DNA from 2 places in the Ferdinandcohnia sp. Marseille-Q9671 genome. Region 2 is predicted to be linked to the other one. Evidence: a T-box and tRNA genes for the amino acid it is inferred to sense, from the RefSeq annotation. Region 2 holds a T-box; the other holds one or more tRNA genes.

Region 1 (5,596 bases), 360 kb from region 2:
GAAAAAACCGGTTGAGAGATGAAATAATCGGCCCCACAAGCAACCTTTTTTTCCAGCCTTTTTACCGCATTTTCTAATGATTTTACATTTGGATTAAAGGCACCTGCAATGCTAAATGCCGTCCTTGCCCCTAAGTCTTTTCCAGAATAGGACAGGCCTTGATTAAGTTGTTTGATCATTTGAATTAATTCAAATGAAGCCATATCATACACTGATGAAGCCCCAGGAAAATCACCGACGCGAGCAGGGTCTCCAGTAATTGCAAGCACATCATGTAAGCCGAGCGTATGCAGGCCCATGAGATGGGATTGCAAACCAATCAGATTCCGGTCTCGACAAGCGATATGAATGAGCGGCCTCATGCCGGAATCCCTTTTTAAAAGATAGCCAAGGGAGTCATTTGCGATTCTGACCTGGGCAAGAGAGTTATCCGCTAATGTGACCGCATCTATGCCCGCATTCTTAAGGGCACGTGCCCCTTCAAAGAATTTTGTCGTATCGAGCTTCCGTGGTGGGTCTAATTCGACAATCACGGATGGTCGTTCCTTCACAATTTCCTGGAGTGGCGGGAAGCTCCTTTTTCCTGCAAAATCGGATACGACAACTTGCGTTGGTGTTGCTTTCACTGTTTTTTCGGTAATTGGTGGGCAGTTAAGTAGAGATGTGGCAAAAGCTCGGATATGCTCAGGTGTTGTGCCACAGCATCCGCCAAGCAGCCGGACCCCTTGCTTTCGGAATTCAAGGGCTGCTCTTTCAAAATAGTCGGCATCTCCTCCATAATAGAATTTCCCGTCCGTATAAGCCGGCAGACTGGCATTCGGATAGGCAGAGAGGTAGGCATGCTTTGGTAGCTCAATTTGTTCAAGCGCCGTCAGCATATGGTGCGGCCCCAACCGACAATTCAGTCCGACGACATCTGCCCCAAGTCCTTCCAGTCTCTTGATTGCCTCATTTACTGGGGTGGATTCCTGCAAGATGCCAGGTTCCTGATGGGACACTTGGGCAATAATCGGCAGCTTCGTTTCCTTTCTCGCAATTGTCAGGACGGTTTCAAGTTCCTCAAGATCCCAGAACGTCTCGAGTATCAGCCCGTCTACTCCTTCTAGCAAAAGACAATAGAGCTGCTCCCGAAAGCTTCGCTTGATTTCGTCTAGCTTAATTGAACTAGCTTTCACTCCTCGGTTCCCGCCCAATGTCCCCAACACATAGACCTGTTTTTGATACTGATTTGAATTTTCATTTTGTGCTTGCAAAGCTTTTTTGGCATGACGTACTGCAGCGCTGTTGATGCTTTTCACACTGTCCTCAAGGCCATATCTGCCAAGCTTCAAATAATTCGCTGCATATGTATTGGTTTGAATCACATCTGCCCCCGCTTCGATATAGGCCCTATGAATGTTCTGGATTTGTTCTGGCTGCGACAGATTCAGTTCCTCGAAACAACTACCAGCGCCATAGGAGTAAAGCAGCGTCCCCATCGCTCCATCGCCAATCACAATTTGTGTCTCAAATTTTTTTAATAAGCTCATTGTCACTCTCCTTGTCATCATCAAAACTCTCAAATAAAAACAAAAAAGCCTTCTATTAAGAAGAAGACTTTTGTAAGTGAAATCACATTATCTTTCTCCTTATCTTGCAAATGAAAAATCACTCGCAGGAATTAGCACCTTTTCAATGGACAAAGCATTGAAGGTTGCTGAGGTGTCATCGGGCCTTTCCCTCAACCTCTCTCGATAAGAAACCGAAATATTTTACATTTTCTAAAATTTACTACAACTTGCCATAAGTGTCAAGTTCAATGATATTGTAAAAAATGATTGTCTATCAAAAAATGGCATGATATAATTTTGCTACATTCAAAATTCATACGGGGTTGTAGCTCAGGGGGAGAGCATTTGCCTGGCAGGCAAAGGGTCGTGGGTTCGATTCCCATCAACTCCATTTACAAAAAGCCATTTCTAGTTAAAGCTAGAAGTGGCTTTTTTCTTTCTATAAAATATACATAGCATGATTAGTAGAGTTAAACAATAATCCAAGCACAGTCGATAGGATTAGAAGTAGCTGTTGTAACACGAGTGGTCGAGTGACTTAACACCATAATTTTATTACAAATATAGATTGTCCCATAATGGTATCTGAAACAAGGAGTGATTGAATATGCAAAAAATAATGATTGTTGAGGATGATCCTAAAATTGCAGAACACTTGAAAACACATATTGAAAAATATAGCTACGATGTGACGTGCGTGATTGATTTTGAACATGTAACAAATACATTTAATGATATAAAACCAGATCTGGTTCTTTTAGACATTAATTTACCAAGTTTTGATGGGTATTATTGGTGCAGGCAGATTCGGAAAGAGTCAGTGTGCCCCGTGATTTTTATCTCGGCAAGGATTGGGGAAATGGATCAGGTGATGGCATTAGAAAATGGTGGAGATGATTATATTACCAAGCCATTTAGTTCGGAAATTGTTATGGCCAAAATCCGTAGCCAATTGCGCCGTGCTTATGGCGAATATGCCACAAGACATGAAGATCGGGTATTAGAAAATGCTGGTCTTACATTCTTTCCAGAAAGGATGGAGTTGATCTTTGGCAAAAAAACCATCTCCTTATCAAAGAAAGAAGCAGATATTATCGAAAGCTTGATGGAACGATATCCTCGGGTGGCTGGTCGTGAAGACTTACTTGAGAAACTTTGGGATGACCAAAGCTATGTCGATGAAAATACATTGAATGTGAATATCACGAGGGTTCGGAAAAAATTTCAGGAAATTGGATTACAAGATGCAGTGGAAACAGTCAGAGGGGCTGGGTATCGGTTAAACGTTTCATGGAAGGAAGATAAGGCATGAGATTGTTTTTTAAGGAATATTCCTTACTGATTATTGTACAGGCTGTTCAAATGCTCGTCATCCTTTCAATCTTCTGGTTTGATGGATATCGAGATATCCATCTATTTTTTTACGTAATTTTTCTCAATTTTTTCATTCTTGGTTGCTATCTACTTTATTATTATTTATCACGTCGGAAGTTGTACCAGCGCTTGAATCAGCCGCTAGAATCACTAGATGACAGCTTTCAAAAAACAGATGATACGCCGGTTTCTATTGCTTTTGATCAAGTATTGCGTAACCAATACAAGCTTTTTCAAAGTCAATTAGAATCAGTAGAAAAAGAGCAGGAGGAGCATCGAAAGTTTATGGATCAATGGGTTCATCAGATGAAAACCCCTTTGTCGGTTATAGAACTCACTGCCCAAAATTTAGATGAACCTGAGTCCTCCAGCATCCGAGAAGAGACCGAGCGGATGCAAACGGGCTTGAACACGGTCCTCTATATTGCACGGCTAAAAACGATTGAGCAGGATTTTCATATTAAGCCGGTGAATCTCGCGAAATTGGTAGATGAAGTGAACGGAGAGAATAAACGATTTTATATTCGCAACAAAGTCTATCCTAAGCTAGAAGTGGAAAAGGAAGGATTGACGGTGGAGACCGATGAAAAGTGGCTTTTTTTTATCCTCTCTCAGCTTATCAATAATGCCGTTAAATATTCTTCCGGAACCAGTAATCGGATTGTTATTTCCATTTATGAAAGAGGGAAAGAAGCCATCCTAGAGGTAAAAGACTTTGGAATTGGCATTCCTGATGCGGATCAACGGCGGATATTTGATCCCTTTTATACCGGGGAAAATGGCAGGAAATTTAGAGAATCCACGGGTATGGGGCTGTATTTGACGAAGGAGACACTAGACACCCTCGGGCACCGGATTGAAATGGAGTCAGAGTTTGGTAAAGGTACAACCTTCCGCATCATTTTTACAGAAACTCAAAACCTTACAAGCTTGTAAGGAAAGTGAAAGAAGAATCGATAGGTAAGATAGCGAAGAGCAAGGTATACTAATCACAGATCAGAATTTGGAAGGGGATCTTGTGATGTTAGAAGTAAAACAGGTTAGTAAAATTTATGAAGGTAAAATGGCCTATAAAGCATTAAACAATATTAATTTCTCCGTTGAAGATGGGGAATTTGTTGGTATCATGGGGCCATCTGGTAGTGGGAAAACGACCCTTTTGAATATGATTGCTACAATTGATGAACCAACAATCGGTGAGATATTGATCAATGGAAAGAATCCACATCAACTTAAAAGAGAGGCCTTGGCAAAATTCCGAAGACGAGAACTCGGATTTGTTTTCCAGGACTTTAATTTGCTTCATACCTTAACCGTGGAGGAAAATATTGTCCTTCCGTTGACTCTCGATGGAAAAAAGGTCAAAGAGATGAAGCAGAAGGCGCGTGTTATCGCGGAAAAATTGGGGATTACCCCTATTATGAACAAGCGCACCTATGAAATCTCTGGTGGTCAGGCACAAAGGGCAGCTGTTGCAAGGGCGATGATTCATGTGCCCAAGATGCTACTCGCTGATGAACCGACTGGGAACCTTGATACGAAGTCGTCGAAGGATGTCATGGAAATGTTGGAATCGATAAATAAGAATGAGCGTGCAACGATGTTATTGGTGACCCATGATCCACAAGCAGCTAGTTATTGCAATCGGGTCATTTTTATCCGGGACGGACAGTTCTTTTCAGAAATTCATCGTGGAGATAATCGCCAAGCCTTTTTCCAAAAGATCATCGATACTCTTTCTTTACTAGGAGGGGATGGCCATGACCTTTCGCAGATTCGCGTTTAATAATGTCGTTCGCAATAAACGGTTGTATGCAGCATACTTTTTAAGCAGCATATTTACGGTGATGGTATTTTTTACATTTTCGATTTTCGCCTTCCACCCGGTTTTAGCCGGAGGTGAGATGAATTCAAATGTACAAAAGGGGATGAATATTGTAGCAGGAATCATCTATGTCTTTTCCTTTTTCTTCATTCTATATTCGATGAGTTCATTCTTGAATACCCGGAAGAAAGAGTTCGGGTTATTGATGATACAGGGCATGTCCGTTAGGCAAATTCGTCTAATGGTATTCATGGAAAACCTGTTGATTGGCTTTTTCGCAACTTTAGGCGGGATATTGTTGGGATTGATTTTTTCTAAAGGGATTTTATTGATAGCGGAAAATGTGCTTGTCATGGATAACTCACTAGACTTTTATATTCCGATTCAAGCAGTTATCATAACTTTTGTTTCCTTTATTTTGTTATTTTTCTTCATTTCGTTATTTGTATCTTATGTATTACGTAGTCGAAAGCTGATCGACTTAATTAAAGGAAATAAGAAGTCAAAAGGCGAACCAAAGGCGAATATCTTTCTAACGATTTTAGCAGTATTTCTGATTGGAATCGGATATGCAGTTGCTTTAATTGTGGAGGGAACCACCGTAATATTCGCAATGCTTCCAGTGATTATTGTCGTGATCATCGGTACCTATTTGTTGTTCACCCAGTTAAGTGTTTATTTGATCCGCAAGATTAAAAAGAATGACAACATCTTTTGGAAGAAAACGAACATGATTTTATTATCCGATCTATCGTTCCGAATGAAGGATAATGCTCGCACCTTTTTTATGGTAGCGATTGTTTCCACTGTCGCATTTAGTGCAATCGGGACGTTGTTCGGGTTTCAA
Region 2 (5,596 bases):
AGATAACGCAGGCGCTGGAATCGTGCCCGATTGCCCCGGAGAAAGCTTAAAACGGTAACGCAAGCACTGGAATCGTGCCGGATTGCCCCGGGAAATACTTAAAACGGTAACGGAAGCGCTGGAATCGTGCCCGATTGTCCAGGAAAAAGGTTAAGACGGTAACGCAAGCACAGGAAATGTGCCCGATTGCCCAGGGAAAAACTTAAAACGGTAACGGAAGCGCAGGAGCATCATTTTACAAAACAATCTGTCTCTTTACAATGTTTTCTCTCAACCGCAAAATCTGTATAAAACCATCATGATTTCAAAAACTACTACAAGGTGGTGAGATGGATGCATGAGAACAGAATGAAATGGATCTTTAGAATATCGTTGTTATTACTCACGTTTTTAACACTGTTTGTCTTTTTAAAATTGGCTCCAATTTGGCTTCCAGTCGTACATGTGCTGAAGACATTTTTATTTCCGTTTGTGATTTCTATTTTCATTACGTACTTACTACACCCGGTTATTGAAAAAATACATCATCAGGGACTACCACGTTCATTAGCCATTTTATTCATATATTTATTGTTCTTCGGAGGTCTTGGCTTTGGGCTTTATAAGGGGATTCCGGTTATCCTTCAACAGCTCAAGGACTTAGCGGAAAGCTTTCCTGAGTTCAGTGAAACATATCGAGCGTGGCTTATTCAGATAGAATCTGGTACCTCAAATCTACCGCCTTTTGTTCACAGTCAGTTAGATGAAATACTGTATTCAGTAGAAAATTATGTGGACTATTTACTTTCACATACCATCGAGGTGTTAAAGGATTTATTGAATTCTATCTTTTTAATAGCCATCATTCCTTTTATCGTTTTTTATATGCTCAAGGATTACAATCAAATGTTGAAAGCCCTATGGTATATTACACCGAGAAAGCTGCGCAAAGCAGGCCAGTTGTTTTTTAGAGATGTAGATGAGTCATTGGGAAACTATATTAGAGGTCAATTACTTGTGTGTTTACTCGTTGGCACGATTGCATCAATTGCGTTTTGGTTATCTGGAATGAAGTATCCTTTGTTATTGGGTAGCATTGTTGGTGTAACAAATATCATTCCGTATTTTGGACCAATTATTGGTGCAATCCCCGCAGCCATTATTGCTGCAACTATATCAATGAAAATGCTATTAATTGTTGTCATTGTTGTATTTGGACTTCAATTTATTGAGGGGAATCTATTGTCACCGATTATTGTAGGAAAGAGCCTTCGACTACATCCAATTGTCATTATTGGAGCACTTTTAGTTGGCGGAGAGATAGGGGGAGTACTTGGGCTCATTATTGCAGTACCTGTAGTTGCGATTTTAAAGGTTTCTATCATGCATGCAAAGCAGCATTTCACTGTCGTCAACAAATAGAGTACACCTTAATCTGTCTATAAACACAACATTGACAAACTTTTTTGACTTGCATATAATTGACAAGAAAATAGATAATACATAAAGTGACAGTTTTATCTTAAAAAATGAAAAACTATGAAGGAACGAGTATGTTACAGCACCATCAAATCAGAGAGGAATTCCATGGCTGAAAGAATTCTTGATGAGGGTAACAGAACGCTACTCCTGAGTGTAGGCAAACCTACCGGTGAATACCGTTATCAATATACGAAGGTGATGGACGTTTTAACGTAATTTTTTGGGTATGATATCCCATAGAATTCCGTTAAAAGCCGCTGTCGAATACCTAAGGTTCCACAAGAATCTAGGTTCATCAGCTAAAGCGCATATAACGTTCATAATCAGGGTGGTACCGCGAGCAATACTCTCGTCCCTGTTTTTTAGGGATTAGAGTATTTTTTTTATGTCAAAAATAATATAGGAGGTTATTATATGAAACAACTAACATCAGCACAAATTCGACAAATGTTTTTAGACTTTTTCCAATCAAAAGGGCATGCAATTGAGCCGAGTGCTTCACTCGTTCCACATGAGGATCCCTCTTTACTCTGGATCAACAGTGGAGTGGCAACTCTAAAAAAATATTTCGATGGACGTGTGATTCCAGAGAATCCAAGAATCTGTAATGCACAAAAATCAATCCGAACAAACGATATCGAAAATGTAGGGAAAACGGCTCGTCACCATACTTTCTTTGAAATGCTTGGGAATTTTTCAATCGGTGATTATTTTAAAGAAGAGTCCATTGAGTGGGCTTGGGAATTCTTAACAAGTAAAGACTGGATTGGGTTTGACCCTGAAAAACTTTCTGTTACGATTCATCCGGAAGATGATGAGGCATTCGATCTCTGGAATAAAAAAGTAGGAATTCCTGAGGAGCGTATTGTTAGATTAGAAGGTAACTTCTGGGATATTGGTGAAGGGCCAAGTGGTCCAAACACAGAAATATTCTATGACAGAGGCGAAGAGTTTGGAAATGATCCGAACGATCCCGAATTATACCCTGGTGGAGAAAATGAGCGTTATCTTGAAATCTGGAACCTAGTATTTTCACAATTTAATCATAATCCAGATGGTACATATACTCCACTTCCGAAGAAGAATATTGATACAGGTATGGGACTTGAAAGAATGTGTTCGGTTATCCAGAATGTGCCAACGAACTTTGATACAGATCTATTTATGCCAATTATTGAAGCAACAGAAGCTATTTCTGGTGAAAAATATGGTCAACAGAAAGAAAAGGATGTTGCGTTTAAAGTGATTGCAGACCATATCAGAACTGTAACTTTTGCAGTTGGTGACGGTGCACTCCCTTCTAATGAAGGAAGAGGCTATGTACTTAGAAGATTGTTAAGACGTGCTGTTCGCTATGCAAAGCAAATTTCAATTAATCGTCCATTCATGCATGAACTTGTCCCTGTGGTTGGCGAAATCATGGTTGATTTTTATCCGGAGGTAAAGAATAAAACAGAATTTATTCAAAAGGTTGTGAAAACGGAAGAAGAACGTTTCCACGAAACCTTGCATGACGGATTAGCAATCCTATCTACAGTCATTAAGAAAGAGAAAGAAAAAGGCAGCGACACAATTTCAGGTGAAGATGTATTTAGATTATACGATACCTACGGTTTCCCTGTAGAGCTAACGGAAGAGTACGCAGAGGAAGAAGGCATGAAGGTTGATCACGATGGTTTTGAACGTGAAATGGAAAACCAACGTGAAAGAGCAAGATCTGCACGTCAAGATGTAGACTCAATGCAGGTCCAAAGTGGTGTACTAGGTGAGATAAAAGTAGAAAGTACATTTGTAGGGTATGACCAATTGGAAGCTCAATCATCTGTTTTAGTACTTGTAAAAGATGGTGAAATCGTTGAAGCAGCAAATGAGGGGGAAGAGGTTCAGCTTATTCTAGACAAAACTCCTTTTTATGCTGAGAGCGGTGGACAAATTGCGGATGAAGGTACACTTGAAACTGAAACGACAAAGATTGTTGTAAAAGATGTTCAAAAAGCACCAAATGGCCAAAACCTTCACAGAGTTATTGTTGAAAAAGGATCTGTAACGAAAGGTGATCAAGTTTCTGCTAAAGTTAATAAGGAAAATCGAAGCGGAGTTGTAAAGAACCATACGGCAACACATCTTCTACATCAGGCTCTAAAAGATGTATTAGGGGAGCATGTGAATCAAGCAGGTTCATTAGTCACTTCAAACCGTTTGCGTTTTGACTTTTCTCATTTTGGTCAAATTAAGCCAGAAGAGCTTGAGCAAATTGAGGCGATTGTAAATGAAAAGATTTGGGGCAGTATTCCAGTAGACATTGACTATAAATCCTTAGCGGAAGCAAAAGCTATGGGTGCAATGGCATTATTTGGTGAGAAATATGGAGATATCGTCCGTGTTGTTCAAGTCGGTGACTATAGCCTTGAGCTTTGTGGTGGTTGTCACGTGCCAAATACATCAACAATTGGTCTATTCAAAATCGTTACTGAAACAGGAATTGGAGCTGGGACAAGACGTATTGAGGCAGTAACAGGAGAAGCGGCTTACCATGTTATTAATGACCAGGTAAAGCTGTTACAGGAAACTGCTTCATTATTGAAAACGAAGCCAGCTGAGGTACCTAGTCGTATTGAAGCATTGCAGAATGAGATACGTGTATTAAGTCGTGAAAATGAATCACTTTCAGCAAAGTTGGGTAATATTGAAGCAGGTAGCTTAGTACAAAAGGCGAAAGATATTAATGGAACTACTGTGTTGTATAGTAAGGTAAACGCACAGGATATGAACAATCTACGTGGTATGGTAGATGACTTAAAACAAAAGCTTGGTTCAGCAGTAATTGTGTTAGGATCTGTTAATGAAGATAAGGTTAATTTAACAGCAGGCGTTACTAAGGACTTAATTGAAAAAGGATTCCATGCAGGAAAGCTTATAAAGGAAGTTGCTACTCGTTGTGGTGGAGGCGGCGGTGGCCGGCCAGATATGGCTCAAGCTGGTGGTAAGAATCCAGAGCAGCTTGATTCCGCATTACAATTTGTGGAAGAATGGGTTAAAACCATTTAGTTTCCGCACTGTTTATTTTTTCGAGTTAGTATCTGGCATACTGCGCAAAGCCACATTGATTTTGGCGAATTTGATTGAGAAGAGATGATTTGTATCATCTCTTGATGATACAAATTGTCACTTCTTGTTAAGATTTCTTTATAATTAGTTGTGATTAGTGTACAATGAATGGTAAGATTTACATGCACAGATTCCAACAACCGAATCTGAGAGTGAGGTGCCAAACTTGAGCTCATTTGATAAAACAATGAAATTTAATTTTCCGGAGGAACCGGTTGAAACAAATGTAAATGAAGTATTATTTACTGTCTATGATGCTCTTCAAGAAAAAGGGTATAATCCAATTAATCAAATTGTAGGATACTTATTATCGGGTGATCCTGCGTATATCCCGCGTCACAATGATGCGAGAAATATTATCCGAAAACTTGAACGAGATGAAATAATTGAGGAGTTAGTAAAATCCTATTTAAAGATTCATCGTGAGGGGTAAAACGAATGAGGATTCTCGGTTTAGACGTCGGTTCGAAGACAGTTGGGGTAGCCATCAGTGATGAAATGGGATGGACTGCACAGGGCGTCGAGACAATCAAAATTAATGAAGAACGACAGCTGTTCGGGTTTGAACGGCTTGGAGAAATTATTAAGCAGTACGAGGTAGAATCTGTCGTAATCGGTTTACCAAAGAATATGAATGGAACAATTGGACCACGTGGTGAAGCAAGTCAGCATTTTGCCGATATGGTGACGGAAAGATTCGGATTACCTGTTGTTTTATGGGACGAGCGTCTCTCAACAGTTGCGGCAGAGCGAGTCCTTCTTTCCGCTGATGTTAGTCGAAAGAAACGAAAGCAAGTAATCGACAAAATGGCAGCAGTCATGATTCTCCAAGGATATCTTGATAGTAAAAATTAGAGAGGTGGATATGAAATGGAACATGGTGAAAAGCAAATAACTGTAATTGATGAGCAAGGTAATGAATTACTTTGTGAGGTATTATTTACCTTCGAATCAGAAGAATTCGGTAAATCGTATGTCTTATATTATCCAGTAGGAGAAGGCGAAGAGGATGAAGAAGATATCGAAA

Evidence for each region. The T-box of region 2 lies ahead of alaS (alanine--tRNA ligase). A T-box ahead of a tRNA ligase gene usually reads a tRNA of that ligase, here a tRNA-Ala.
Region 1: it encodes a tRNA-Ala, which carries the amino acid that the T-box ahead of alaS (alanine--tRNA ligase) is inferred to sense. The anticodon was not compared.

Annotation. Positions count from the first base shown of each region.
Region 1 is NZ_CDRJTA010000001.1:1,200,703-1,206,298, forward strand. Features, by position in the region: gene ACWNMY_RS06180 (bifunctional homocysteine S-methyltransferase/methylenetetrahydrofolate reductase) at 1-1,529, opposite strand, end outside; SAM riboswitch class I at 1,626-1,740, opposite strand; tRNA gene ACWNMY_RS06185 (tRNA-Ala) at 1,870-1,941, shown strand; gene ACWNMY_RS06190 (response regulator transcription factor) at 2,158-2,862, shown strand; gene ACWNMY_RS06195 (sensor histidine kinase) at 2,859-3,860, shown strand; gene ACWNMY_RS06200 (ABC transporter ATP-binding protein) at 3,946-4,710, shown strand; gene ACWNMY_RS06205 (ABC transporter permease) at 4,685-5,596, shown strand, end outside.
Region 2 is NZ_CDRJTA010000001.1:844,266-849,861, reverse strand. Features, by position in the region: gene ACWNMY_RS04480 (AI-2E family transporter) at 334-1,401, shown strand; T-box leader at 1,510-1,821, shown strand; gene alaS (alanine--tRNA ligase) at 1,876-4,509, shown strand; gene ACWNMY_RS04470 (IreB family regulatory phosphoprotein) at 4,736-5,002, shown strand; gene ruvX (Holliday junction resolvase RuvX) at 5,008-5,424, shown strand; gene ACWNMY_RS04460 (DUF1292 domain-containing protein) at 5,440-5,596, shown strand, end outside.